3 regions of the Enterobacter roggenkampii genome follow, and region 3 is predicted to be linked to each of the others. Evidence: predicted binding sites of a transcription regulator. Region 3 holds the regulator's gene; each other region holds the start of a gene.
What was found. The regulator Fur, encoded in region 3, represses iron uptake genes when iron is present. The targets are predictions, from matches to a motif close to ATAATAATGAGAACNACTATCAA.
Positions count from the first base shown of each region.

Region 1: a site for Fur is predicted at 3,215-3,237, ahead of zupT (zinc transporter ZupT). Genes of this name have one in related genera too.
Region 2: a site for Fur is predicted at 2,843-2,865, ahead of sufA (Fe-S cluster assembly scaffold SufA). Genes of this name have one in related genera too.

Region 1 is NZ_CP017184.1:4,004,336-4,012,483, reverse strand. It holds gene BFV67_RS18700 (fimbria/pilus outer membrane usher protein) at 1-1,427, opposite strand, end outside; gene BFV67_RS18695 (fimbrial protein) at 1,536-2,096, opposite strand; gene zupT (zinc transporter ZupT) at 2,429-3,202, opposite strand; gene ygiD (4,5-DOPA-extradiol-dioxygenase) at 3,399-4,187, shown strand; gene BFV67_RS18680 (glutathionylspermidine synthase family protein) at 4,270-5,430, opposite strand; gene BFV67_RS18675 (DUF1190 family protein) at 5,433-6,098, opposite strand; gene tolC (outer membrane channel protein TolC) at 6,293-7,771, opposite strand; gene nudF (ADP-ribose diphosphatase) at 7,976-8,148, shown strand, end outside.
Region 2 is NZ_CP017184.1:1,894,770-1,902,917, forward strand. It holds gene ycgZ (regulatory protein YcgZ) at 1-113, opposite strand, end outside; gene BFV67_RS08860 (diguanylate phosphodiesterase) at 454-1,674, shown strand; gene BFV67_RS08865 (MerR family transcriptional regulator) at 1,863-2,591, shown strand; gene sufA (Fe-S cluster assembly scaffold SufA) at 2,905-3,273, shown strand; gene sufB (Fe-S cluster assembly protein SufB) at 3,282-4,772, shown strand; gene sufC (Fe-S cluster assembly ATPase SufC) at 4,782-5,528, shown strand; gene sufD (Fe-S cluster assembly protein SufD) at 5,503-6,774, shown strand; gene sufS (cysteine desulfurase SufS) at 6,771-7,991, shown strand; gene sufE (cysteine desulfuration protein SufE) at 8,006-8,148, shown strand, end outside.
Region 3 is NZ_CP017184.1:1,271,398-1,279,545, reverse strand. It holds gene ybfF (esterase) at 1-442, shown strand, start outside; gene ybfE (LexA regulated protein) at 571-858, shown strand; gene fldA (flavodoxin FldA) at 1,014-1,544, shown strand; gene fur (ferric iron uptake transcriptional regulator) at 1,836-2,282, shown strand; gene chiQ (ChiQ/YbfN family lipoprotein) at 2,374-2,700, opposite strand; gene chiP (chitoporin ChiP) at 2,748-4,145, opposite strand; gene glnS (glutamine--tRNA ligase) at 4,592-6,259, opposite strand; gene nagE (PTS N-acetyl glucosamine transporter subunit IIABC) at 6,439-8,148, opposite strand, start outside.

The DNA of each region.
Region 1 (8,148 bases), 2.0 Mb from region 3:
ATGTACTGGCTTGCCGTCACGCTGAGCGTCTGTTTTTCTGACTGCCGATCGTTATTGTCATCATCCAGAAAACGGGCGTAGCTGAGAAACTGCGGGTCGGAATAGCGATAACTGGCGAGCGTAAGCTGGCTGCCGGTGGTATCGAAACGCTTACTGTAGTTGAAACGGTAGCTGTAACCTGTCTGGCTATTCTGATTGGGCAACTGGCTGGTTGCCTGCGTCACGTCAAAAGAGAGCGCGCCCAGGTACTCCATGTTTTGACCTATTCCTACGGCAACGGACCGGTAGCGATCGCCATCGGCGAGCGTACCGCCGTAGAGGGAGGTTTGTGACAGCATCCCCCAGGAGAATTCGCCGCTCATAAACGCGTTATCTTCAACGTCATGCGAGGCGTCTTTGCGTGCTTTTCCTGCCGCCAGCTTATAGCGAACCTGACCTTTGCGGGTTAAAAAAGGCACCGATTCCGCAGAAACCTGGAAGGTGCTTACGCGCCCATCTTCTTCTGTCACTTTGACGTCCAGCGTACCCTGTACAGACTGGTTTAGATCCTGAATAACAAACGGCCCTGGCGGAACGTTGCTTTGGTAAATGACACGGTCAGCCAGGCTAACCGTTACCGTGGCGTTAGTTTGCGCGAGGCCGGTAATTTGTGGCGCGTAGCCGCGCAGCGACCATGGCAGCATGCGCTCATCGCTAATCAGGGAGGCACCGGTATAGGTGAAGGCATCAAAAATAGCGGACTGGAAATCCGTTTCACCCAGTGTGAGTTTGGCTCCGAGCGAGGGGAGAGGACGGAACATATAGAGGCGTGAAAAGCGTCCGTCATTCTCTGAACCTGCGTCGGTATGGGTTTGAGTATACTGATAATCACCGCGCAGTCGCCACGCGCCCATATTCGCGCCGGCAGTGCCATAAGTGTTGACGTTATCCGTGCTGCTGCCATCGTTCGGCTGGTAATGACTGGCAAAAAGATTGTAATCCAGTAGTACGCCCGGCACGCCGTTGTCCCAGGTTGAAGGGGGCATCCAGTCTGCGGCACGGTACTGTAACCAGGCCTGAGGTATCGTGACCTTCAGCGTCTGGCTGGATTGCTCAAAATTAAATTTAATATCCGGTTTTGATGCAAAGTCGACGCACCCGTCTTTTTCCGCCAATGCGCTACGAATATTGTCCTGCAGAGCAAATGTATCGGCCAGTTCAGGTGGAATACAGACTTGTACGCTCTTGTCTATCTCCTGCCAGCGGAGCTGCCAGCCATTTGCCAGCGGGATATCATTAATTGAAACGGTAACAAAATAGTCGCCTGGTGTGATCGATATTTGATCTTTAAAAAGAGATAAATCAACGCTGCCACGCTGATCTTTATCGATAGCATTGATGTTAAATTCGGTGGCGGAGCCAAGTTCCGCCATAAACAGGGACGTCATAATAATTATGCATTGTAATTTATATGTCATTGCCCTGTTACTCAAATAAATACATTCAATGCCGGCTGACATTAAATGCCAGCCGGTTTAATTTGAAACATGGCGTAGTTATTTATACGCCAGAATATAGTTGGCTGTAGCTTCCACCTGGCCAGCAGTCGCCGTTTTACCCGTTACCACTTCCATTAATGCTTTGAAGTGCAGCGTTTGAGTCGTTGAACCTGCCAGCAGAGCAACCTCATTAGCAGCACCCAGCGTAATGTTGGCTTCGGCGTTATTCAGAAGACGAACGCCCACGTTCTGTGCACCACTTGCATAGGTATTGGTCATCAGACTGGTGTCGGTCGCGTCTGTCGCTGAGCTGGTAAACGTGACATCGACTTTGGTCACTGGTGTGTCAGTCTCGTCGGCCGGATCGTCAAGCTGGCAGTTTTCCAGATTGATATCAACCGGAACAGCGGAGGACTTCTTGTTGGCATTGATCACGGCTGTGGTCACTTCACCGAGATCGACTTCTTTATCAACGCTGTCTGGTGCAATGCTGCAAGGCGCATCAATAACAACGCCTTTGAATTTGATTTTTCCCGACCCCTGCTCGGCAGCAAAGGCGGAACCCGATACTGCGGCAGCGATAGTTACAGCTAATAGAATTTTTTTACCCATATACATGAAAATATCCTTTTTCAAACGAATTCATACTCTGAATATAAGTTTCAAAACGCAAATGGAGTATATGGGAGGACGAAGGGGAGATGCGATTACTGCATCTTAAAGCTATTTTAAGATTATATTAATATATAATTAATGTTGATTGTAAGCATCGGCTAACATTCATAATATATGCAGTAACTCAGATAATGGACTGATAAAGTTTCATCATTCTATTTCTATGAGCTATATATTTTGCAAGGGCTTTGTAGGCAACAAAATAACGTATCATTTCTATCTATATCTTAACGTTTCGAAAGTCTGCCTCCGTATTATACGGAGGCAGACTAATCCTAACCGATACCTGCAGATTGCAATAACACCAGGCTTAAGCCCATGACCGACATTCCGCACAGCACGCCATAGCTGGGGTTGTTATTGGGATCGATCTCTTTCGCCAGCGGCATTAATTCATCGACGGAAAGCGCCACCATAATCCCGGCAACTGTGGCCATAATGGCGGCCATCACGACAGGGGAGACCAGGCTTCCGAGAATCAACCAGGCCAGGACACCGCCGAGGATTTCAGCCATCCCGGAAATTCCTGCCCAGAATACCGCGGTACGTTTCGAGCCCGTGGCGGCATACACCGGTCCGGCGACCGCCAGTCCTTCAGGAATATTGTGTAAGGCCACCGCCAGCGCGATGCCAAAGCCCATTTCCAGATTGCTGCTGGCCGTCACGTAGGTCGCGACCCCTTCCGGGAAGTTATGCAGGCTAATCCCCAGCGTGAGCAGAACCGCCGTTCGCTTAATATTCCGCGGCACAGGCGTTACGTTTTTCTGCATTAAATCCTGCGGATGCGCGTGGGGTAGCATCCGGTCGAGGGCAAAGTAACCCAGCAGGCCAACGACAAACATGCCGTAGCCCAGCAGGGGAGACATCCCGTCGGTGCCCAGCGCAGCAGGGAGCATCTCCATCAGGGAGATAAGCAGCATGATCCCGGCAGCAAAGCCCAGCGAGAAGGCCAGCACGCGGTTTGACGGCTTCTGACCAAGCACGCCGAGGATTGCGCCGATAAAGGTCGCGGCGCCCGCCAGTATGGTCAGGATCAGAGGGACTGACATGGATTGCTCCTTATGATAATGATTATCATTAATATAAATGATTCATTTCTGGCAAAGCGAGGGGCGAACCCCGGCTTTACACATTCCTTACATTCAAAATTCCTGATGATGATCTTCACGCTTATCAGCGTTCATCTTTGTCCGATTGCGCGTAATGTAGCACCATTAAATTGACACCTTCTGTAAGGATATCATCATGACTTCATCCCGTATGCCAGCCCTGTTTTTAGGCCACGGCAGCCCAATGAACGTTCTGGAAGATAACGTCTATACCCGCGCATGGCGTCATCTGGGCGAGACGCTGCCGCGTCCAAAAGCGATTGTGGTGGTATCTGCGCATTGGTTCACCCGCGGCACGGGCGTGACCGCCATGGAAGCGCCAAAAACCATTCATGATTTTGGCGGCTTCCCGCAGGCGCTGTATGACACGCATTATCCGGCCCCCGGCTCGCCTGAGCTGGCACAAAGGCTGGTGGATCTGCTGTCGCCTGTTCCGGTTGCGCTGGATAAAGAAGCCTGGGGCTTTGACCATGGCTCATGGGGCGTGCTGATAAAAATGTATCCTGATGCGGATATCCCGATGGTGCAGCTGAGCATCGACAGCACCAAACCGGCTGCCTGGCATCTGGAGATGGGGCGCAAGCTGGCGACGCTTCGTGATGAAGGCATCATGCTGGTGGCAAGCGGCAACGTGGTGCACAACCTGCGTACGGCGCGCTGGCATGGCGAAAACACGCCATATCCGTGGGCGACCGCTTTTAACGACTACGTCAAAGCGAACCTGACCTGGCAAGGCCCGGCTGAGGCGCATCCGCTGGTGAACTATCTGGAGCACGAGGGCGGTTCGCTCTCTAACCCGACCCCAGAGCATTTCCTGCCGCTGCTGTACGTGCTTGGCGCATGGGACGGTGAGGAGCCGGTTACGATCCCGGTCGATGGATTAGAGATGGGAAGTCTGAGTATGCTGTCGGTGCAGGTAGGGTGAAAACATGCCGGGTGGCGGCTTCGCCTTACCCGGCCTACAGGTCGAGCGTAGGCCCGGTAAGCGTAGCGCCACCGGGCAAGTCTTACTCCACAAAAATATGCGGGTAGAACCGCGACAGATCCTGCGTGATCAGCGCGCGATCTTCGCGAATGCCAATTCCGGCAGGTTGATCGTTAATGAGCCAGCTGCCAATTAGCGTATAGCTGTCGCCAAATTTCGGCAGTTGATAGAACGCCTGGACGATCATCCCTTCCTCGCCGTAAGGCCCTTCAACCGCTTCCAGCGTTTTACCGTTTTCGATGATCGACACGTTAGCGCCTTCGCGGGAGAAGATCGGCTTAACGACGTATTTCTCCATCTGCGGGTAATCATCTTCCGCAAAGTACGCTGGCAGTAGGTTAGGGTGATTCGGGAACATCTCCCACAGCATCGGCAGCAGGGCCTTGTTGGAGATAATGCTCTTCCAGGCCGGTTCCAGCCAGCGCACGCCCGCATCTTCCAGCTTGGTGGAGAACATCTCGCGCAGCATGTACTCCCACGGGTAGAGCTTGAACAGGTTGCTGATGACCTGATCCTGCATGTCCGTAAACTGACCTTTTTCACCCAGGCCGATATCCTCGATAAAGAGGAACTCGGTCGCCACTTCCGCTTCGGCGGCGCAGTCCTGCAGATACTGAACCGTGCCACGATCTTCTTCCGTGTCGCGGCAGCAGGCGAGATGCAGCAGGTTGAAGCCAAACTGCTCGCGCAGCTCGGCAAAGCGCTCGATCAGCTTCTCCTGCAGGCTGTTGAACTGGTCGCTGCCTTCCGGCAGGTTTCCGGCATTGGCTTGGTCTTCCAGCCAGATCCACTGGAAGAACGCCGCCTCGTACAGGGACGTTGGGGTATCGGCGTTGTTTTCCAGCAGCTTAGGCTCGCCTTTGCCGTCCCACGCCAGATCCAGGCGAGAGTAAAGCGAAGGCTGATTCGTTTTCCACGACTGGCGGACAAAGCTCCAGGTGTGCTTTGGAATGCGAAACTTGGCCATCAGCTCGTCGCTGTCGATGACTTTTTCCACCACCTTGAGGCACATCTGGTGCAGCTCAGCCGTGACCTCTTCCAGCTTCTCAACCTGGGCCAGGGTGAGCTTGTAGTAAGCGTCTTCACACCAGTACGGCTCGCCGTACATGGTGTGGAAGTTAAAGCCGTACTCGGTGGCTTTTTCGCGCCAGTCCGGGCGCTCGGTAATACTGACTCGTTCCATGATTAGCCGCCCATTGAGCGAGTAGAGGTGCCTGATGCACTGCGCTGCATGCTGGTCTGTTTCGCCACAGACTCACCGAACCCGCCGCGGGTGATGGTGCTGGTGGTCGCAGGCTTCGGCGCCATCGCGGTTTTCGGTACGGTTACGGTGCGGCCCGGAGTCGCTGCGCCGTAGCCTTTACCGCTGGCATCGGTATATTGACCGTAAGCCGGGCTGGCCGGGTTTTTCGAGCTAAACAGCGGCTGCTGCTGGTAGCCCGCACCGCCGCCCATCAGACGGCCCATCATGTAGCCTGCCATCAGCGGCATCCAGAAGCTGCCGCTGGACTGCGCCTGTGCCTGATTTTCAGGTGCCGTGCCTGCCTGAGCCGGTGCCTGCTGGCACTGACCTTCACCAAATTCCGCTACGCAGTCTTCGCGTGAGGCATATTTCGGCGCGGTGCGTTCCGCTTCTTTCAGCGCGTTGGTGTAGGCCGTTTTACATTCGGCCGCTTTGCCGGTGGCGGCGGAGCAGTCGTCCGCGTTTTGATACAGCGAAACCGTTTCATCGTTTTTCTCACAGCCTGCCAGCATAAAGACAGCGGTAACCGCCAGCGCAACAGGGGTGAGGTGACGTGCATTCCAGCTCTTGCGGAACGACGCGTGATTGATCGTTTTTGTCCGTTTCATGTTTGTCTTCCAGGACCCAGTGGTAATAACGCTCAGGATAGAGGATGAGTGGTTGAAAATGAAGCGAAGAGGGGCGGAATCAGGGGGATCTTTACGTTGGCTTACGTTCGAGGGGGATTTTGCGCCGGGTGGCGCTGCGCTTACCCGGCCTACGATTCAGTAGGCCCGATAAGCGAAGCGCCATCGGGCAATGCTTAGTTACGGAACGGATTGTTGCCCTTGCTGGCAGGCGCTGTGGTGCGCGCGGCAGCAGGCTGTGCAGCAGGGGTAGTGCTGTTAGCGTTGAAGTTATCAACCGCGGCAACCTGCTCCGGGTTCTCCGGTGCAACGCTGTCCGGAGAGGTAGAGACCGGCTTGCCCAGTGCGCTGTTCAGCATCTGCAGGTCTTGCTCGTTCAGCGTACCCAGAGCCTGCTTAATGTTCAGCTGGTTAATCAGGTACTGATAACGCGCGCTTGAGAGCTGCTGCTTCGCGTTGTACAGCGTGGTGGTGGCGTCGAGCACGTCAACGATAGTACGTGTACCGACCGAGTAACCCGCTTCCATCGCGTCCAGGGAGCTCTGTGCAGACACAACGGCCTGTTTATAGGCGTTGATGCTGCTGATTGAGGCGTTCACGTTGTTGAAGGATGAACGTACGGTCTGCACCACGTTACGATGGGCGCTTTCCAGCTGCTCGCTCGCGCCAACAAAGTTGTACTGCGCCTGTTTCACCTGGGAGTTAACCTGACCGCCCTGATACAGCGGCAGGGAGAAGCTCAGGCCCACTTTGTTCTGACCCATATTGCTGTCGTCATACTGGGCAGAATTGGTTTTAGAGCCACTGTAGGTGGTGTCAGAAACGCCGGTAGAGGCGCTCAGGCTCAGGGTTGGCAAATGGCCGTCCTGCGCCTGACGAATCTGCTCGCGGGCCAGGTCCTGGTTCAGACGCGCCTGCAGCAACGTCAGGTTGCGGTTTTCCGCCTCTTTCAGCAGGGCGTTAACGGCCTGCGGCTTATCCGTTTTGAAGCTGTCGACGTTCAGGGAGGCCAGCTCAGGATAGTAGTTCCCGGTCACCTGGCGCAGGGATTCCAGCGCGTTGTCGAGGTTGTTACGCGCGGTCACTTCGTTGGCCAGCACGGTGTCGTACTGTGAACGGGCGTTCTGCACGTCGGTGATCGCCACCAGACCCACGTTGAAGCGCTGGGTGGTTTGATCTAACTGACGGTAAATGGCCTGTTTCTGCGCTTCGGTGTAGGAGAGCGCGTCAATGGCGCTCAGCACATTGAAGTACGCCGTAGCTGTATTCAGGATCAGCGTCTGCTGGTCGGTCTGATAGGTCACATCCTGGATGCCCGCGCTTTTTTCCTGCAGGGTCAGGGCACGCCATTTGGACATATCAAACAGCGTCTGTGTTAATTGCAGTGAGGCACTGGTAGCATTGGAGTTTACGCCGTTAGCGTCGCGGAAACCGTTGCTGTAGGTATAATCTGCACCTAACCCTAACTGTGGCAGCAAGGGGCTACGCGCTTCGTTAATCTTTTCAAACGCAGCATCACGATCGGCCGCTGATTTACGTAAATCAGGGTTGCCCAGACGTGCCTGCTGGTAGACCTGTAACAGGTTTTCCGCCTGGCTCATTGCACTGAAGCCCGTCAGGCTCAGGCCGATAAGGATGGGGAGCAATTTCTTCATTTGCATTCCTTGTTGTGAAGCAGTATTAGCGCTGATCTAATTAAAAAATAATTGCCGATTCTAACAGAATCATCCACACCAAAAGGTTGGCGTTACGTGCCATCTGGCGGTAATTTGCACCAATCTATCATATAGCCTTACAAACGGCAGCCAAACAGCCTTGAAATTCACAATTTCATCACCATTGCTACCAGGACTCGACTCATGCAAAAACCAGAAAAGTTGCCCGTGACATTCGCCAAAAACGATGTAGAAATTATTGCACGAGAAACGCTTTATAGCGGTTTTTTTTCAATGGATCTTTACCGTTTCAGGCATCGCCTGTTTAACGGTGAAATGAGCGGCGAAATCAGACGCGAAATTTTTGAGCGCGGGCA
Region 2 (8,148 bases), 620 kb from region 3:
AGAATTTCAACAACCACCTGGCCCAGCGTTTCCTGTTGGGTCGGAAGCGCGGCTTTTTCGAAGTACTGTGCGATTGCTGCTGCGGAATCTGCGACGTAACCTTTCTGCTGCATGTTTCGCTCCTGTAAAATTTTGTAATCAGTAACGTTACATTTAAGGTATACACAATTTCCAAATCTGTACATCTAAAATGTACAGATTTTTAGATTTTTTACGATATATTTAATAAATCATTTATTTTTCATTGTGTTGTGTCAGTGTTGTGAAGGGGGCGGAGTGCAGGATATATTGTACAAAAAGCGCATGTGCTGGTAAGTTGTACAGCCGAGTCAAACGGTCCCATTAACTGCCGTAAATGGTTGAGATGTAAATTATTTGTCAGGCAATTAATGTGCTATAAATGAACATTACCCACGTCTTTCGTGGCCAAAACCCTAACCCCCCAGGAATAGCATGCTCACAACCATCATTTACCGCAGTCATATCTGCGAGGACGTTCCAGTGAAAGCGCTGGAAGCAATGGTCGCTGCTGCAAATCGTAAAAATCGGCAATCCAATGTCACGGGGATCCTGCTGTTTAACGGCACACATTTTTTTCAACTGCTGGAAGGGCCGGTTGAGAACGTGTCGGCTATCTATGAGCAGATCTGCAACGACCCGCGCCACCATAACGTGGTCGAGTTGATGCGCGATCACGGCCCTGTCCGGCGTTTTGGCAACGTGGGTATGGAGCTTTTTGATTTGCGCCACTTCGACAGGGACGAGGTACTGCAGCAGGTGCTCGATAAGGGGACGACACGCTACCAGCTGACGTATAACGACCGCCCTCTGCAGTTTTTCCGCACCTTTGTCGAGGCCACGGAAAAAGCGAACTATTTTGAACTGCCGCCTGCGGACTCATGGGAATTCGTTCGCGAAGAAACGCGCTTGTCCGCGCAGCCTGAGGTGGTCGCGAAAGGGGCGGATTGCAGCTTCGCGTTCCAGCCGATAGTCGATCCGTTTATGCAGCAGGTTGTCTCCTGGGAGGCGCTTCTCCGCACCCCGTCCGGCGACTCGCCGGGGGCCTATTTCGCCAGCCTTTCGCAGGAGGAAGTGTACACCTCTGATTTGCAGAGCAAGCAGGTGGCTCTGTCTATGGCCAGCGCGCTGGGGTTACAGGACCAGACGTTATCCCTGAACCTGCTGCCTATGACGCTGGTTAACATTCCCAACGCCGTGGATTTTCTGCTCACCGCGATTGAAGCAAACGGTTTTGTACCTGAGCAAATCGTGGTGGAGTTCACCGAGAGCGAAGCCATTTCCCGTTTTGATGAATTCACGGATTCGGTCAGGCAGTTAAAAAGCGCGGGTATCAGCGTGACGATCGATCACTTTGGTGCCGGTTTTGCCGGGCTGCAGCTGCTGGCCCACTTCCAGCCTGACAGAATTAAGATTAATCGCGATCTGGTCGCGAACGTGCATAAAAGTGGCCCCCGACAGGCCATCATTCAGGCGATCATCAAATGCTGTTCCTCGCTTGAAATCCAGTTCTGCGCGGTGGGGGTAGAGAAGGCAGAAGAGTGGATGTGGCTGGAGTCTGCGGGAATTTCCCAGTTCCAGGGGCATCTTTTTGCCAGCCCCCGGCACGGCGGTATTCCAGCCATTGCCTGGCCGGAGAAAAAGTTCGAATTGTGATAAAGCTGTACACAATCTGGCAGTCGTTACTGTACGAACGGTAAATTTTATACAACAATGTATTAACAGGTGGATGGGGTGGTAAGCCATTCACCCGTTCAAAATGCGGTCTTAGTTATACAAATGGTTTGTACAATCTGATAAGGTTGGTGCAGTTAGGTATGGAAGTTCTGAGCGTGAGGGAGTTAATGGCCTATTACAGTATCGGCGAAGTGGCCGAACGATGCGGTATCAACCCCGTTACGCTGCGTGCCTGGCAGCGCCGTTATGGATTGTTGAAGCCGCAGCGCAGCGAAGGGGGCCATCGTCAGTTTGACGATGAAGATATCCTGCGTATAGAAGAGATCAAACGCCTGATGAAGAGCGGCGTTTCGGTCGGGAAAGTAAAAGCCTTGCTGGAAAACAAGGAAGTGTTGACTCAGGGCAACTGGGTCTCGTTCCAGGAAGAGATGATGACCGTTCTGCGCTACGCCAGCCCGGCAAAGCTGCGTGCCAAAATTGGTGAGTTCCGCCGCGATCACCCGATAGATTCCCTGATTGACAATATCATTTCTCCCGTCCGTCAGCGGATGAACCAGGACCAAAATACCGTGCGACACATGGCGAGCCTGTTAGACGGTGTCCTGATTGAATTCGCGATTGCAAGCCTGGCGGAGTCCCGTAAGAAAGCCGGTAAAGACGCTCTCCTGATCGGCTGGGAGTGCGATGACCGCACCCATCTGTGGCTCGAAGCCGCGCGCTTAGCGCAGAAGGGCTGGCACATTGACGTCCTGGCAGAACCGATTGATTCGCCGCGTCCTGAACTGTTCCCGGGACAAAAAATCTTCGTCTGGACGGGGAAATCGCCAACGCCTCGACAGCAGGAACAGCTCGACCACTGGCGTGAACAGGGGTTTGCTGTCTCATTTCATCATTAAGTGTAAGAGGCCTTGAGGGCCTTTTTTTATTTTTGTCACTTTCCATGCAAAAGCTATCTCAAAAATAGGCATTTCCAATGCATATTTTACGTTTCTCCTCTCCTGCCCATATGCCACGACAAAATGCATTATTAATCAATGTATTGAACAATTAAATCCATCCTGCCTGCATCCTGCCACAGGGTCTATGCTTAATAAAAGTAGGCAAAAAGGGCGGTTTAGCCGAATGCCCCTGCTGACAGAGGGTTGAAGTGATAATCGTTATCACTAACATGGTGTTATGCCCTGATGGCTTATCAGATGAGGTGGACCTATGGAACTGCATTCAGAAACCTTTAATCCTGCCGATTTTGCCTGGCGCGGGTTAACGCTCACGCCAGCGGCGGCGGCACATATTCACGAGCTGGTGGCGAAAAAGCCCGAGATCCTCGGCGTGCGTTTAGGTGTCAAACAGACCGGCTGCGCAGGTTTCGGTTACGTGCTTGATACCGTCACCGAACCCGAGAAAGATGACCTGGTGTTCGAGACCGACGGCGCAAAACTGTACGTCGCGCTGCAGGCCATGCCCTTTATCGACGGCACCGAAGTGGACTACGTCCGCGAAGGCTTAAACCAGTTATTCAAATTTCATAACCCGAAAGCCCAGAACGAATGCGGCTGCGGCGAAAGCTTTGGGGTATAGGCGGAACTATGTCTCGTAATACTGAAGCAACGAGTGAAGTAAATACCTGGAGCGGCGGGCACCTCAACTATAAAGAGGGGTTCTTCACCCAGCTGCAGACCGATGAGCTGGCAAAAGGCATCAATGAAGATGTCGTGCGGGCGATCTCGGCGAAACGTAACGAGCCCGAGTGGATGCTGGAGTTTCGCCTGAGCGCCTACCGCGCCTGGCTGGAGATGGAAGAGCCCCACTGGCTGAAAGCGCATTATGACAAGCTGAACTATCAGGACTACAGCTACTACTCCGCGCCCTCCTGCGGCAGCTGCGATGTCACCTGCGCCTCGCAGCCCGGCGCGGTGCAGCAAACCGGCGCGGAGAACAGTTTCCTCAGCAAAGAGGTGGAAGAAGCCTTTAACCAACTGGGCGTACCGGTGCGCGAAGGGAAAGAGGTGGCGGTGGACGCTATCTTTGACTCGGTCTCGGTGGCCACCACCTACCGCGAGAAGCTGGCAGAGCAGGGGATCATTTTCTGCTCCTTCGGCGAAGCGATTCACGATCATCCTGAACTGGTGAAAAAGTACATCGGAACCGTGGTGCCCTCTAACGACAACTTCTTTGCGGCGCTTAACGCGGCGGTGGCCTCGGACGGCACCTTTATTTACGTGCCGAAAGGCGTGCGCTGTCCGATGGAGCTTTCCACCTATTTCCGCATTAATGCCGAAAAAACCGGCCAGTTCGAACGTACCATACTGGTCGCGGATGAAGGCAGCTACGTCAGCTACATCGAAGGGTGTTCCGCACCTGTGCGCGACAGCTATCAGCTGCACGCGGCGGTGGTGGAGGTCATCATCCATAAAGACGCCGAGGTGAAATACTCGACGGTGCAAAACTGGTTCCCGGGCGACGGCAATACCGGCGGCATCCTGAACTTCGTGACCAAGCGTGCGCTGTGCGAAGGCGAAAACAGCAAGATGTCGTGGACCCAGTCAGAAACCGGCTCGGCCATCACCTGGAAATACCCGAGCTGCATCCTGCGCGGGGATAACTCCATCGGCGAGTTTTACTCGGTGGCGCTCACCAGCGGTCATCAGCAGGCGGATACCGGTACCAAGATGATCCACATTGGTAAAAACACCAGATCGACCATTATCTCGAAAGGTATCTCCGCCGGACACAGCCAGAACAGCTATCGCGGGCTGGTGAAAATCATGCCGACGGCGACCAATGCGCGAAACTTCACCCAGTGTGACTCGATGCTGATTGGCGCTGACTGCGGGGCGCATACCTTCCCATACGTCGAATGCCGTAATAACACGGCCCAGCTGGAGCACGAGGCGACCACGTCACGGATTGGGGAAGATCAGCTCTTCTACTGCCTGCAGCGCGGGATCAGCGAAGAGGATGCCATCTCGATGATCGTAAACGGCTTCTGTAAGGACGTGTTCTCTGAACTGCCGCTGGAATTTGCCGTTGAAGCCCAGAAACTCCTCGCCATTAGTCTTGAACACAGCGTCGGTTAAGGAAAGCACATGTTAAGCATTAAAGATTTACAGGTCAGCGTAGAAGATAAAGCCATCCTGCGTGGCCTCAATTTTGACGTCAAGCCGGGCGAAGTCCACGCCATCATGGGGCCGAACGGTTCCGGGAAAAGTACGCTTTCTGCGACGCTGGCGGGACGCGAAGATTATGAGGTGACCCACGGCTCGGTCGAATTTAACGGCAAAGATCTGCTGGAGATGTCGCCGGAAGACCGCGCGGGCGAGGGCATCTTTATGGCCTTCCAGTATCCGGTAGAAATCCCCGGCGTCAGCAACCAGTTCTTCCTGCAAACCGCGCTCAACGCGGTGCGGAAATACCGGGGGCTGGAGGCGCTCGACCGCTTCGACTTCCAGGATTTAATGGAAGAGAAAATCAAGCTGCTGAAAATGCCGGAAGATTTGCTCACCCGCTCGGTGAACGTCGGTTTTTCCGGCGGCGAGAAAAAGCGTAACGACATTCTGCAAATGGCGGTGCTGGAGCCCGAGCTGTGCATTCTGGATGAGACCGACTCCGGTCTGGATATCGACGCCCTGAAGATTGTCGCTGACGGGGTGAACGCCCTGCGCGACGGCAAGCGCTCGTTTATTATCGTCACCCACTACCAGCGCATTCTGGACTACATCAAGCCGGATTACGTCCACGTGCTTTACCAGGGACGCATTGTGAAATCCGGTGATTTCACGCTGGTTAAACAACTGGAGGAGCAGGGTTATGGCTGGCTTACCGAACAGCAGTAATGCGCTCCAGCAGTGGCACCGGCTGTTTGAAGCCCAGGGCGGCACGCGCTCTGAGCAGGCGCAACAGCATCTGCAGCAGATGCTGCGTCTTGGCCTGCCGACGCGTAAGCATGAGAACTGGAAGTACACCCCGCTTGATGGCTTGCTGAACGCCGAGTTTGTGACCCGCCTGGCGGATCTCACGCCTGCACAGCGTGACGCGCTGGCAGTGGGCGTGGATGCCGTGCGCCTGGTGTTTGTCGACGGTCAGTTCCGCCCTGAGCTGAGCGACACGCTCCAGGAGAGCGGATTTGAGATTGAGATAAACGACGATCGCCAGCGCCTGAGCGCCCCGGTTCAGCCTGAGGTCTTTCTGCACCTGACCGAAAGCCTGGCCCGCAGCGTGACGCATATCCGCGTGAAGCGTAACCAGCGTCCGGCCAAACCGCTGCTGCTGATGCACATCACTCAGGGTCTGGACGGTGACGAAATCAATACCGCGCACTATCGCCACCATCTTGAGCTGGCGGAGGGGGCGGAGGCCACGGTCATCGAACACTACGTCAGCCTCAATGAGACACGTCACTTTACCGGGTCGCGACTGACGATGAACGTGGCGGCGAATGCCCAGCTACACCACATCAAGCTGGCGTTTGAGAATGCGCAGAGCCACCACTTTGCCCATAACGACATTGTCCTGGGACAGGATGCCGCCGCGTACAGCCACAGCTTCCTGCTCGGCGGGGCGGTGCTGCGCCACAACACCAGCACGCAGCTTAACGGTGAAAACACCACGCTGCGCATCAACAGCCTGGCGATGCCGGTTAAATCAGAAGTGTGTGACACGCGCACCTGGCTGGAACACAACAAAGGCTACTGCAACAGCCGCCAGCTGCATAAAACCATCGTGAGTGATAAAGGGCGTGCGGTGTTTAACGGCCTGATTAACGTGGCGCAGCACGCCATTAAAACCGACGGGCAGATGACCAACAACAATCTGCTGTTAGGTCGCCTGGCGGAGGTGGACACCAAGCCGCAGCTGGAGATCTACGCCGACGACGTGAAGTGCAGCCACGGTGCGACGGTCGGGCGAATCGACGACGAGCAGATGTTCTACCTGCGCTCTCGCGGCATCGACCAGCAGGCGGCGCAGAAAATGATTATCTACGCGTTTGCCGCCGAACTGACGGAAGCGCTGCACGATGGTCAGTTAAAACTGCAGGTGCTGGATCGGATCGGTCAGCGCCTGCCTGGAGGCGAAGCATGAGTTTTCCCGTCGAAAAAGTACGGGCAGATTTCCTGGTTCTGACCCGTGAAGTAAACGGTCTGCCGCTGGCCTACCTGGACAGCGCGGCCAGCGCGCAGAAGCCGAATCAGGTGGTGAATGCCGAAGCCGAGTTCTATCGCCACGGCTATGCCGCCGTGCATCGCGGTATTCACACCCTGAGCGCCGAGGCGACCCAGCGTATGGAAAACGTGCGCACGCAGCTTGCTGCCTTCCTTAACGCCCGCTCGCCGGAAGAACTGGTCTTTGTTCGCGGGACCACCGAAGGGATCAACCTTGTTGCTAACAGCTGGGGCAACGCGCAGGTCCACGCGGGGGATAACATCATCATCACCCAGATGGAGCACCACGCCAATATCGTGCCGTGGCAGATGCTCTGCGAGCGCGTGGGCGCCCAGCTGCGGGTGATCCCGCTAAACGCTGACGGGACGCTTCAGCTTGAGCAGCTTGACCTCTTGCTGGATGACCGCACGCGGCTGGTGGCGGTTACCCAGGTCTCCAACGTGCTGGGGACCGAAAACCCGGTGGCAGAGATCGTCGAGAAGGCCCACCAGGCGGGCGCAAAGGTCCTGATTGACGGCGCGCAGGCGGTGATGCACCACGCGGTTGACGTCCAGGCGCTGGACTGTGATTTCTACGTCTTTTCAGGCCACAAGCTCTACGGGCCGACCGGGATTGGCGTGCTGTATGTGAAAGAAGAGATCCTGCAGGCGATGCCGCCGTGGGAAGGGGGCGGGTCGATGATCGCCACCGTCAGCCTGACGGAAGGCACAACCTACGCGCGCGCCCCGTGGCGTTTTGAGGCGGGCACGCCCAACACCGGGGGCATTATCGGGCTGGGGGCGGCGGTCTCTTACGTCTCTGCCATCGGTCTTGATGCCATTCAGGAGTATGAACAGCTGCTGATGCACTACGCGCTTGCAGAGCTTGCCAGCGTGCCGGATTTGACCCTCTACGGACCTGCCGATCGGCAAGGGGTAATCGCGTTTAATCTTGGGAAACACCACGCCTATGACGTGGGCAGTTTCCTCGATAACTACGGCGTGGCGGTCCGCACCGGGCACCACTGCGCCATGCCGCTGATGGCGTTTTACCAGGTGCCGGCAATGTGCCGCGCATCGCTGGTGATGTACAACACGACGGAAGAGGTCGACAGGCTGGTGGCGGGGCTCAAGCGCATTCACCAGCTGCTGGGCTAACGGAGAGGCAAAAGATGGCAGAGCTGCCGGACAAAGATAAATTGCTGCGCAACTTCTCGCGTTGCGCAAACTGGGAAGAGAAGTATCTCTATATCATCGAGCTGGGACAGCGCTTGCCGCCGCTCGATGAAGAGGCGCACAGCCCGGAAAACAGTAT
Region 3 (8,148 bases):
GATTGATGTTGCGCCCGTGGATTACGACGTCCGCCGTCACGACGAAATTTTTGCCGCCATCAATGCGGTCACCGAAGCGGGTGTCGCGACGCGTCAGCAGGCGGCTGCCGTCATGCGTGAGCATCTTGATGAAGAAGGCGTCGTCCAGTTCCTGCTGAAGTCGTTTGTTGACGGGCAATGGCGTTTTAACGTGCCGGTGCTCTGGAACCAGTACAACAATATTGTGGGCTGGCAAACCGTACCCGCCTGGCCACACCCTACCCTCTTTATTCGCGGCGGCAATTCCCCTTACGTTACCGACGCGTACCGCGACGCCATACTGGCGCAATTCCCGCAGGCTCGTGCCCACGTCATTGCCGGAGCCGGACACTGGGTGCATGCGGAAAAACCTGACGCCGTGCTGCGCGCCATTCGCCGCTATCTTGCTGATACTGCAAATTGATTAAAAAGAGAGCGACTGGAAGGCTGCGGGCTTCCAGTCGTTGGCGCGCCGTTTTTGGTGATGTATGATGGCGCGCTTATCGCCCGGGCATTAGCAGGGCGGCGTGTTTCCCCCGAAGTCTCAGAATCATGGCCAAAGAACAAACGGACCGTACGACACTAGATCTGTTCGCGAATGAGCGTCGCCCGGGACGACCGAAGACGAATCCGCTTTCGCGCGATGAACAGCTGCGTATCAATAAACGCAATCAGCTTAAACGCGATAAAAATCGTGGGCTTAAGCGTGTCGAACTGAAGCTCAACGCCGACGCGGTCGATGCGCTTAACGAGCTGGCCGACGCGCGAAATATTAGCCGCAGCGAGCTCATTGAAGAGATGTTGATCGCCCAGCTTGAGTTGCTGCGCAGCCAGGCATAAGTCTGAAAATTCCCTTAATTACCCTTTTCATGTAGCACAGAGTGCAGTCCTGCGCGATAGCTGTTTCCGCAGGGTTGCCAGTTCTGCTATTATTGCCCTTATCCGTGGCCGAATTGCGCCACCATACTATTAAGTTTCAAGAGGTTATTTTACTCATGGCAATCATCGGCATTTTCTTTGGCAGTGATACCGGCAATACCGAAAATATCGCGAAAAACATTCAAAAACAGCTCGGTAAAGACGTTGCTGATGTGCATGACATCGCCAAGAGCAGCAAAGAAGATCTCGAAGGCTATGACATTCTGCTGCTGGGTATTCCGACCTGGTACTACGGCGAAGCCCAGTGCGACTGGGATGATTTCTTCCCGACGCTGGAAGAAGTGGACTTCAACGGTAAGCTGGTTGCCCTGTTTGGCTGTGGCGACCAGGAAGACTACGCCGAGTACTTCTGTGACGCGCTGGGTACCATCCGCGACATCATTGAGCCGAATGGCGCTGTGATCGTCGGCCACTGGCCAACCGCCGGTTACCACTTCGAAGCGTCCAAAGGTCTGGCCGATGACGATCACTTCGTGGGTCTGGCCATCGACGAAGACCGTCAGCCAGAACTGACTGCAGAGCGCGTCGAGAAATGGGTTAAGCAGATCCGTGAAGAACTGCACCTGGACGATATTCTCAACGCCTGATTTTTATCGCGGCGCAACGGCGGTTGCGCCCGCGCACCAGGTCAAACCGATTAAATTAATTGCTACAATCTTTTAACTTTTTCGCCCAGACCTGTACAATGTCTCCCTGATAAAATGTGGTTTTCCACCGAGCAAGTTTGTTGGTGATACCCCATTTTTATAAGCATATTTTGCCTGAGACTTGCAGTTTTCATTTAGCCATGGCAGTTCTATAATGAGACGCATTATCCCGGGTGCATTTTCTGTCACTTCCTACAGAAGTGAATCGTTTAGCAACAGGACAGATTCCGCATGACTGACAACAATACCGCATTAAAGAAGGCTGGCCTGAAAGTTACGCTTCCTCGGTTAAAAATCCTCGAAGTGCTTCAGGGTCCAGACAATCACCATGTCAGTGCGGAAGACCTTTATAAACGTCTTATCGACATGGGTGAAGAGATTGGGCTGGCTACCGTCTATCGCGTGCTGAACCAGTTTGATGACGCGGGCATTGTCACCCGTCATAATTTCGAAGGTGGTAAATCTGTCTTCGAACTGACCCAGCAGCAGCACCACGATCACCTGATCTGCCTCGACTGTGGCAAGGTCATTGAATTTAGCGATGACTCTATCGAAGCGCGCCAGCGTGAAATCGCCGCGCGTCACGGCATCCGTCTGACCAACCACAGCCTGTACCTTTATGGTCACTGCGCTGAAGGCGATTGCCGCGAAAATGAACATGCGCATGACGCAAAATAAGTGAGTGTTCATACTCTGAGCCAGCCGTAAGGTTGGCTTTTTTTTGCCAGAAAAAAGCCCGGTGGCACTGTGCCACCGGGCGTAAAGCAACTTATTTATTGTTATTGCGTATCTCGTTCCAGATCTTATCGCAACGCTTCGCCACTTCCTGATCGTTACCGGTTTTACGTGCCTGGATACAGGCCTGGTAATCCATCACGCGGACATTCTCCTGCGTCGCGAACTGCTCGTGCGCTTTCTCTTTCTTCAGCACGTTCAGCACGCTCTGGCAGGCTTCAATTTTCTCCGGCGAACCTTCTGCAGTATTAATGCAGGCGCTGTAGGCCTCCTTGAGACGGGAGTCCTCTTTCGGTGCCTGAGTCTGGGCACACGCCACCAGCCCCGATGCCAACAGCGCGACGATTACGATTTTTTTCATCATTTGCAGTCTCCGGTCCGACGGGATCTAACCCGCCGGACGATTCATCAGAAGATGGTGAACGGTGCGATAACCATGAATTTCACGTCACGTTCATCCTGGAAGATGTTGCCGTAACCGCCCGCGTAGCTCGGGATATCGGAGTGGTTGTCGTACTGGGTGAAGTGCAGTTTGAACATCGTGCCTTTCGCGCGGCCATCCTGCAGGGTATAGATAGCATCCAGGCTGTAGGAAGACTCTTTCAGGCGATAGTTTGGATCGTAATAAGCATCCGGTGTTGCCATGTCGGCAGGTTTTGCATCCCAGGCGTAAGCGTAAGAAGCGCCCACGGCCCAGCCCGGCAGGTTCCAGTTTTTCAGGTCATACATCGCGCCGAAGAAGACCGCTTTCTCACCGTCGGCGTTGAAGTCGGAGCGGTTATCCCACCAGATATCAAGACGACCGTTGGAGGAAGCATAGGTCGGGGTCATACGCTGCAGGAAGTAGCCCTGCTGCCCTTCCGCTTTCACCCATGTGCCTTCCAGACGCAAATCAACCTGACCGACCTTGTAGCCGAAGGTTAACGCCTGCAGCCACGCGGTGCCGTCGTAGATATCATTGACGCCACCGTTACTGACTTTGTCGCGCGTACCGTAGAACTGGTAGCTGGTACTCAGCGGGCTACCCGCAATATCAAACTTATAGCTGGCCTTGGCAAAGTATTGATCGATATACCCTTGCGCCTGGCCGAATGCCGCTTCGAGAACCAGATCGTTTTTGAAGTCGTATTTCGCACCCAGCGAGTGGAGGTAATCGACTTTGGTTTTCTTATCGTTCTGGTAGAACTTGTCCATTTCAATGTGCCACGGTGCTTTGTACTCGTTGGTCCACATATAGGAGAAGCTCAGCGCACCTGCGTCACCGTAGTCAAAGTTAGCCCCGGCTTCTGCACCCTGATAGGTACCCGGCATAAAGCTCCAGTGTGGGGCTAACAGCGTCTGGCCGGTTGGCTGAATATAGCCCCCACGCGCCCAGACCGGGCCGTATTTGAATTTCGCTGCGGCTTTGTAGAGGCTGATACCGCTCTTATCCCCGGACCAGTCTTCATCATAGGCTTTGTTGCTGGAGGAGAAGGCGATTTCGTTCGGGTGGCCGCTGTCGCCGTTTTCCGCCATTTCGATCGCGGTGAACGCGGCGATATCCAGACCGAACATATCCGCGGCGTAGCCTGACTGGAAGTCCAGGTTGGCGTTCCAGGTGGAGTGCGAGAGGTTGGTTTTGTATTTATCTTCAGTGACGTCTTTACGGTCACGCTCACGCTGCCAGTAATAAATACCGCCCGTGAGGGTGGAATCTTCGATGAAACCCGCTGCTTTTGCCTCTGGCGCAATCACCAGGCCCGACATTGCTGTCACACCGGCAATAGCCAGCGCCAGCGCACTACGTTTGCCACTGAACGTACGCATAGATTATTCCTCTTTGACGAATTAAAACGCCTGAAACGGCGTAAATAAAAAAGACCAAATGGTCAGGGGTAGTGTTAAATACCCTCGAATTAACTACCGTCTTTAGGTTATTTTTCGCGACGCGAATTATCAATGCTTTTCAGCGGGCAAAAGTCAGGATTATGACGAAGTGCACATAATTGGTAGTGCTTTGTAACATTTACAGGAAGGCGAGGAATGACGGGAAATTCTCAGCTATTTCAGTGTCCAGGCGTGGGATCGGTTTCCTTTTTTATAACCCTTTTGAATTTCGTAATGACACAAACTTTTTTTAAAAAAATAAGTAGCACCTCATTGACCTGTTATTTTCATGACGCCACTTTAACCCCTGGCTTAATACTCTGATCGTTAAATAAAAAAACGCCGCATAATGCGGCGTTTGTTTCTCATTGACCAGAGCAGCAATATTATTCGCCGATCTTCGTCCAGGTATCACGCAGACCCACGGTACGGTTAAATACCGGTTTTTCCGCCGTGCTGTGACGGCTGTCCAGGCAGAAGTAACCTTCACGTTCGAACTGGAACGCTTTGCCTGCTTCAGCCGCTTTCAGAGAAGGCTCCGCATAACCCTGCTTGATCACCAAAGATTCCGGGTTAATGGTCGCCAGGAAGTCTTCCGCCGCACCTGGGTTAGGCACGCTGAACAGGCGATCGTACAGACGAATCTCTACCGGCAGCGCGTGGGATGCGCTCACCCAGTGGATAACGCCTTTCACCTTGCGGCCATCCGCCGGATCTTTACTCAACGTTTCAGCGTCATAAGAACAGAAGATGGTGGTGATATTCCCTTCCGCATCTTTTTCTACGCGCTCGGCTTTGATGACGTAAGCATTACGCAGACGCACTTCTTTACCCAGCACCAGACGCTTGTACTGCTTGTTAGCTTCTTCGCGGAAGTCAGCGCGGTCAATCCAGATCTCGCCGCTGAACGGCACGTCACGGCTTCCCATTTCCGGTTTGTTCGGATGGTTAGGCATGGAGACCAGCTCGCTCTCGCCCTGCGGATAGTTTTCGATGACCAGCTTCACCGGATCGATAACGGCCATCGCGCGCGGGGCATTTTCATTGAGGTCTTCACGAATGCAGGATTCCAGAGACGCCATCTCAATGGTGTTGTCCTGCTTGGTCACGCCGATACGCTTGCAGAACTCACGGATTGACGCCGCGGTGTAGCCACGGCGGCGCAGACCCGAGATGGTTGGCATACGCGGGTCGTCCCAGCCCTCAACGTGCTTGTCGGTGACCAGCAGGTTCAGCTTACGCTTGGACATCACGGTGTATTCCAGATTCAGACGAGAGAACTCGTACTGACGCGGATGCACAGGAATGGTGATGTTATCCAGCACCCAGTCGTACAGACGACGGTTGTCCTGGAACTCCAGCGTACACAGCGAGTGGGTGATGCCTTCCAGCGCATCGCTAATGCAGTGGGTGAAGTCGTACATCGGGTAGATGCACCACTTGTTGCCGGTCTGGTGGTGTTCCGCAAATTTAATGCGGTACAGCACCGGGTCGCGCATCACGATGAACGGAGACGCCATATCGATTTTGGCACGCAGGCACGCTTTGCCCTCTTCGAAGCCACCGGCACGCATTTTTTCAAACAGCGCCAGGTTCTCTTCCACGCTGCGATCGCGGAACGGGCTGTTTTTACCCGGTGCGGTCAGCGTACCGCGGTACTCACGGATCTCATCTGCAGACAGTTCGTCTACATACGCCAGACCTTTGTTGATGAGCTCTACCGCGTAGGCATACAGCTGATCAAAATAGTCAGAGGAGTAGCAGATATCGCCAGACCAGTTGAAGCCCAGCCATTGCACGTCGTTTTTGATGGACTCAACGTATTCGATGTCTTCTTTTACTGGGTTGGTGTCATCGAAACGCAGGTTGCACTGTCCCTGGTAGTCTTGCGCAATGCCAAAGTTCAGGCAGATGGACTTCGCATGCCCGATATGCAGGTAGCCATTCGGCTCCGGCGGGAAACGGGTATGAATTGTGGTGTGCTTACCACTGGCCAGATCTTCATCGATGATCTGACGAATAAAGTTACTCGGGCGGGCTTCTGCCTCACTCATCGTGGATTCCTCAAAGCGTAAACAACGTATAACGGCATATGATCTTATAAGCCGGACGTAGTGACAACCCTTAGTTACGGAAAATACGTATCAGATGAAAATAATGGGGGCATTTGCTGCAAAAAAAAGCGGCGGAGGATATCCCCCGCCGCTTAAGGCATGACTCTACTCAGGAGCGATTACTTGCCTTTAATCTCATACAGTGGGGTTTGACCCGCAACAACCTGACCTTTCGCCTGGATGACCAGACCGCTGTAGTCGTCAATGTTGCTGCAAACCACCGGGCTAATCATGGAACGCGCGTTGGCATTCAGGAAGTCCAGATCCATTTCCAGAATCGGCTGCCCGGCCACCACTTCAGCGCCCTCTTCCACCAGGCGAGTAAAGCCCTGACCATTCAGCGCAACGGTATCGATACCCATGTGGACAACGATCTCCGCACCCTTTTCGGTTTCGAGGCAGAACGCGTGGTTGGTGTTGAAGATTTTCACGATGGTACCGGTAGCAGGAGACACCACGGTTTTATCCGTTGGTTTCACCGCCACACCGTCACCGACCGCTTTGCTGGCGAACGCTTCATCAGGTACCTGCTCAAGGTCAACCACGTCACCCGTTACCGGAGAGACCAGCGCGGCCACCGTCACGGCGTTAGGCACGGCCTGCGGCTTCGCTACCGGGGCAGCCGTCGACGCAGGTGCGCTGTCGGCTGATGCTGCCGCAACCGGACCGCGGGCAACCACTTTCTTCATTTCGTCACCGATGGATTCCGCTTTGGCACCCACGATAACCTGGATAGTTTGTTTGTTCAGTTTAACCACGCCCGATGCGCCAAGGCGTTTACACATTGCGTCGCTGACGCGCGCAGAGTCACCCACCGTCAGACGCAGACGGGTGATGCAGGCATCAATGGCTTTCAGGTTGTCAGTCCCCCCGACTGCAGCGATATAGCTGGTCGCCAGCTGGGTCAGACCCTCTTCGGTGTTGCTGTTGGCTTCGTTGGTGACCACTTCGTCTTTGGTGTCTTCGCGGCCCGGCGTTTTGAGGTTAAACATACGAATAACCGCAGTGAACAGCACGAAGTAGATGACGAAGAAGACCAGACCCATTACCACCAGCATCCAGACGTTCTTGCTTGCCGCCGGCAGGTTGTACATCAACACGTAGTCGATCGCGCCTGCAGAGAAGGAGAAGCCAGCATGGATACCCAGCAGGGTCGCCACAAACAGGCTGATACCGGTCAGGACCGCATGCATGAGGTACAGCACCGGCGCCAGGAACATGAACAGGAATTCCAGCGGCTCGGTTACGCCGGTCAGGAACGCGGTAATCGCAACGGACAGCAGCATGCCGCCAACCATTGGGCGACGCGCTTTTGGCGCAGCCAGGTACATTGCCAGCGCAGCGCCCGGCAGACCAAACATCATGATTGGGAAGAAGCCAGACATGAACATGCCTGCGGTGCCGTCACCCGCGTAGAAGCGGTTGATGTCGCCGTGGAATACGGTGCCCGCAGCATTGGTGAACTCACCAATCTGGAACCATGCGATAGTGTTCAGCACCTGATGCAGACCGGTTGGGATCAGCAGACGGTTGATGAAACCAAAGATACCTGAGCCAAGTGCACCCGCTGATACAATCCACTCACCACCCGCATGGATCGCATGCTGTACCGGTGGCCAGACGTAGCCAAAGATAGCGGCCAGAACCAGACAGAAGAAACCTGTCGCGATCGGCACGAAACGTTTGCCGCCAAAGAAACTCAGGAAGTCTGGCAGCTTAATGTTTGCCCAGCGGTTGTACACAGCACCACCGACCAGACCGGTAATGATACCTGCCAGCACGCCCATGTTGATTTCTGGGTTAATGGTTACCATCGCTTTCGTCAGGAT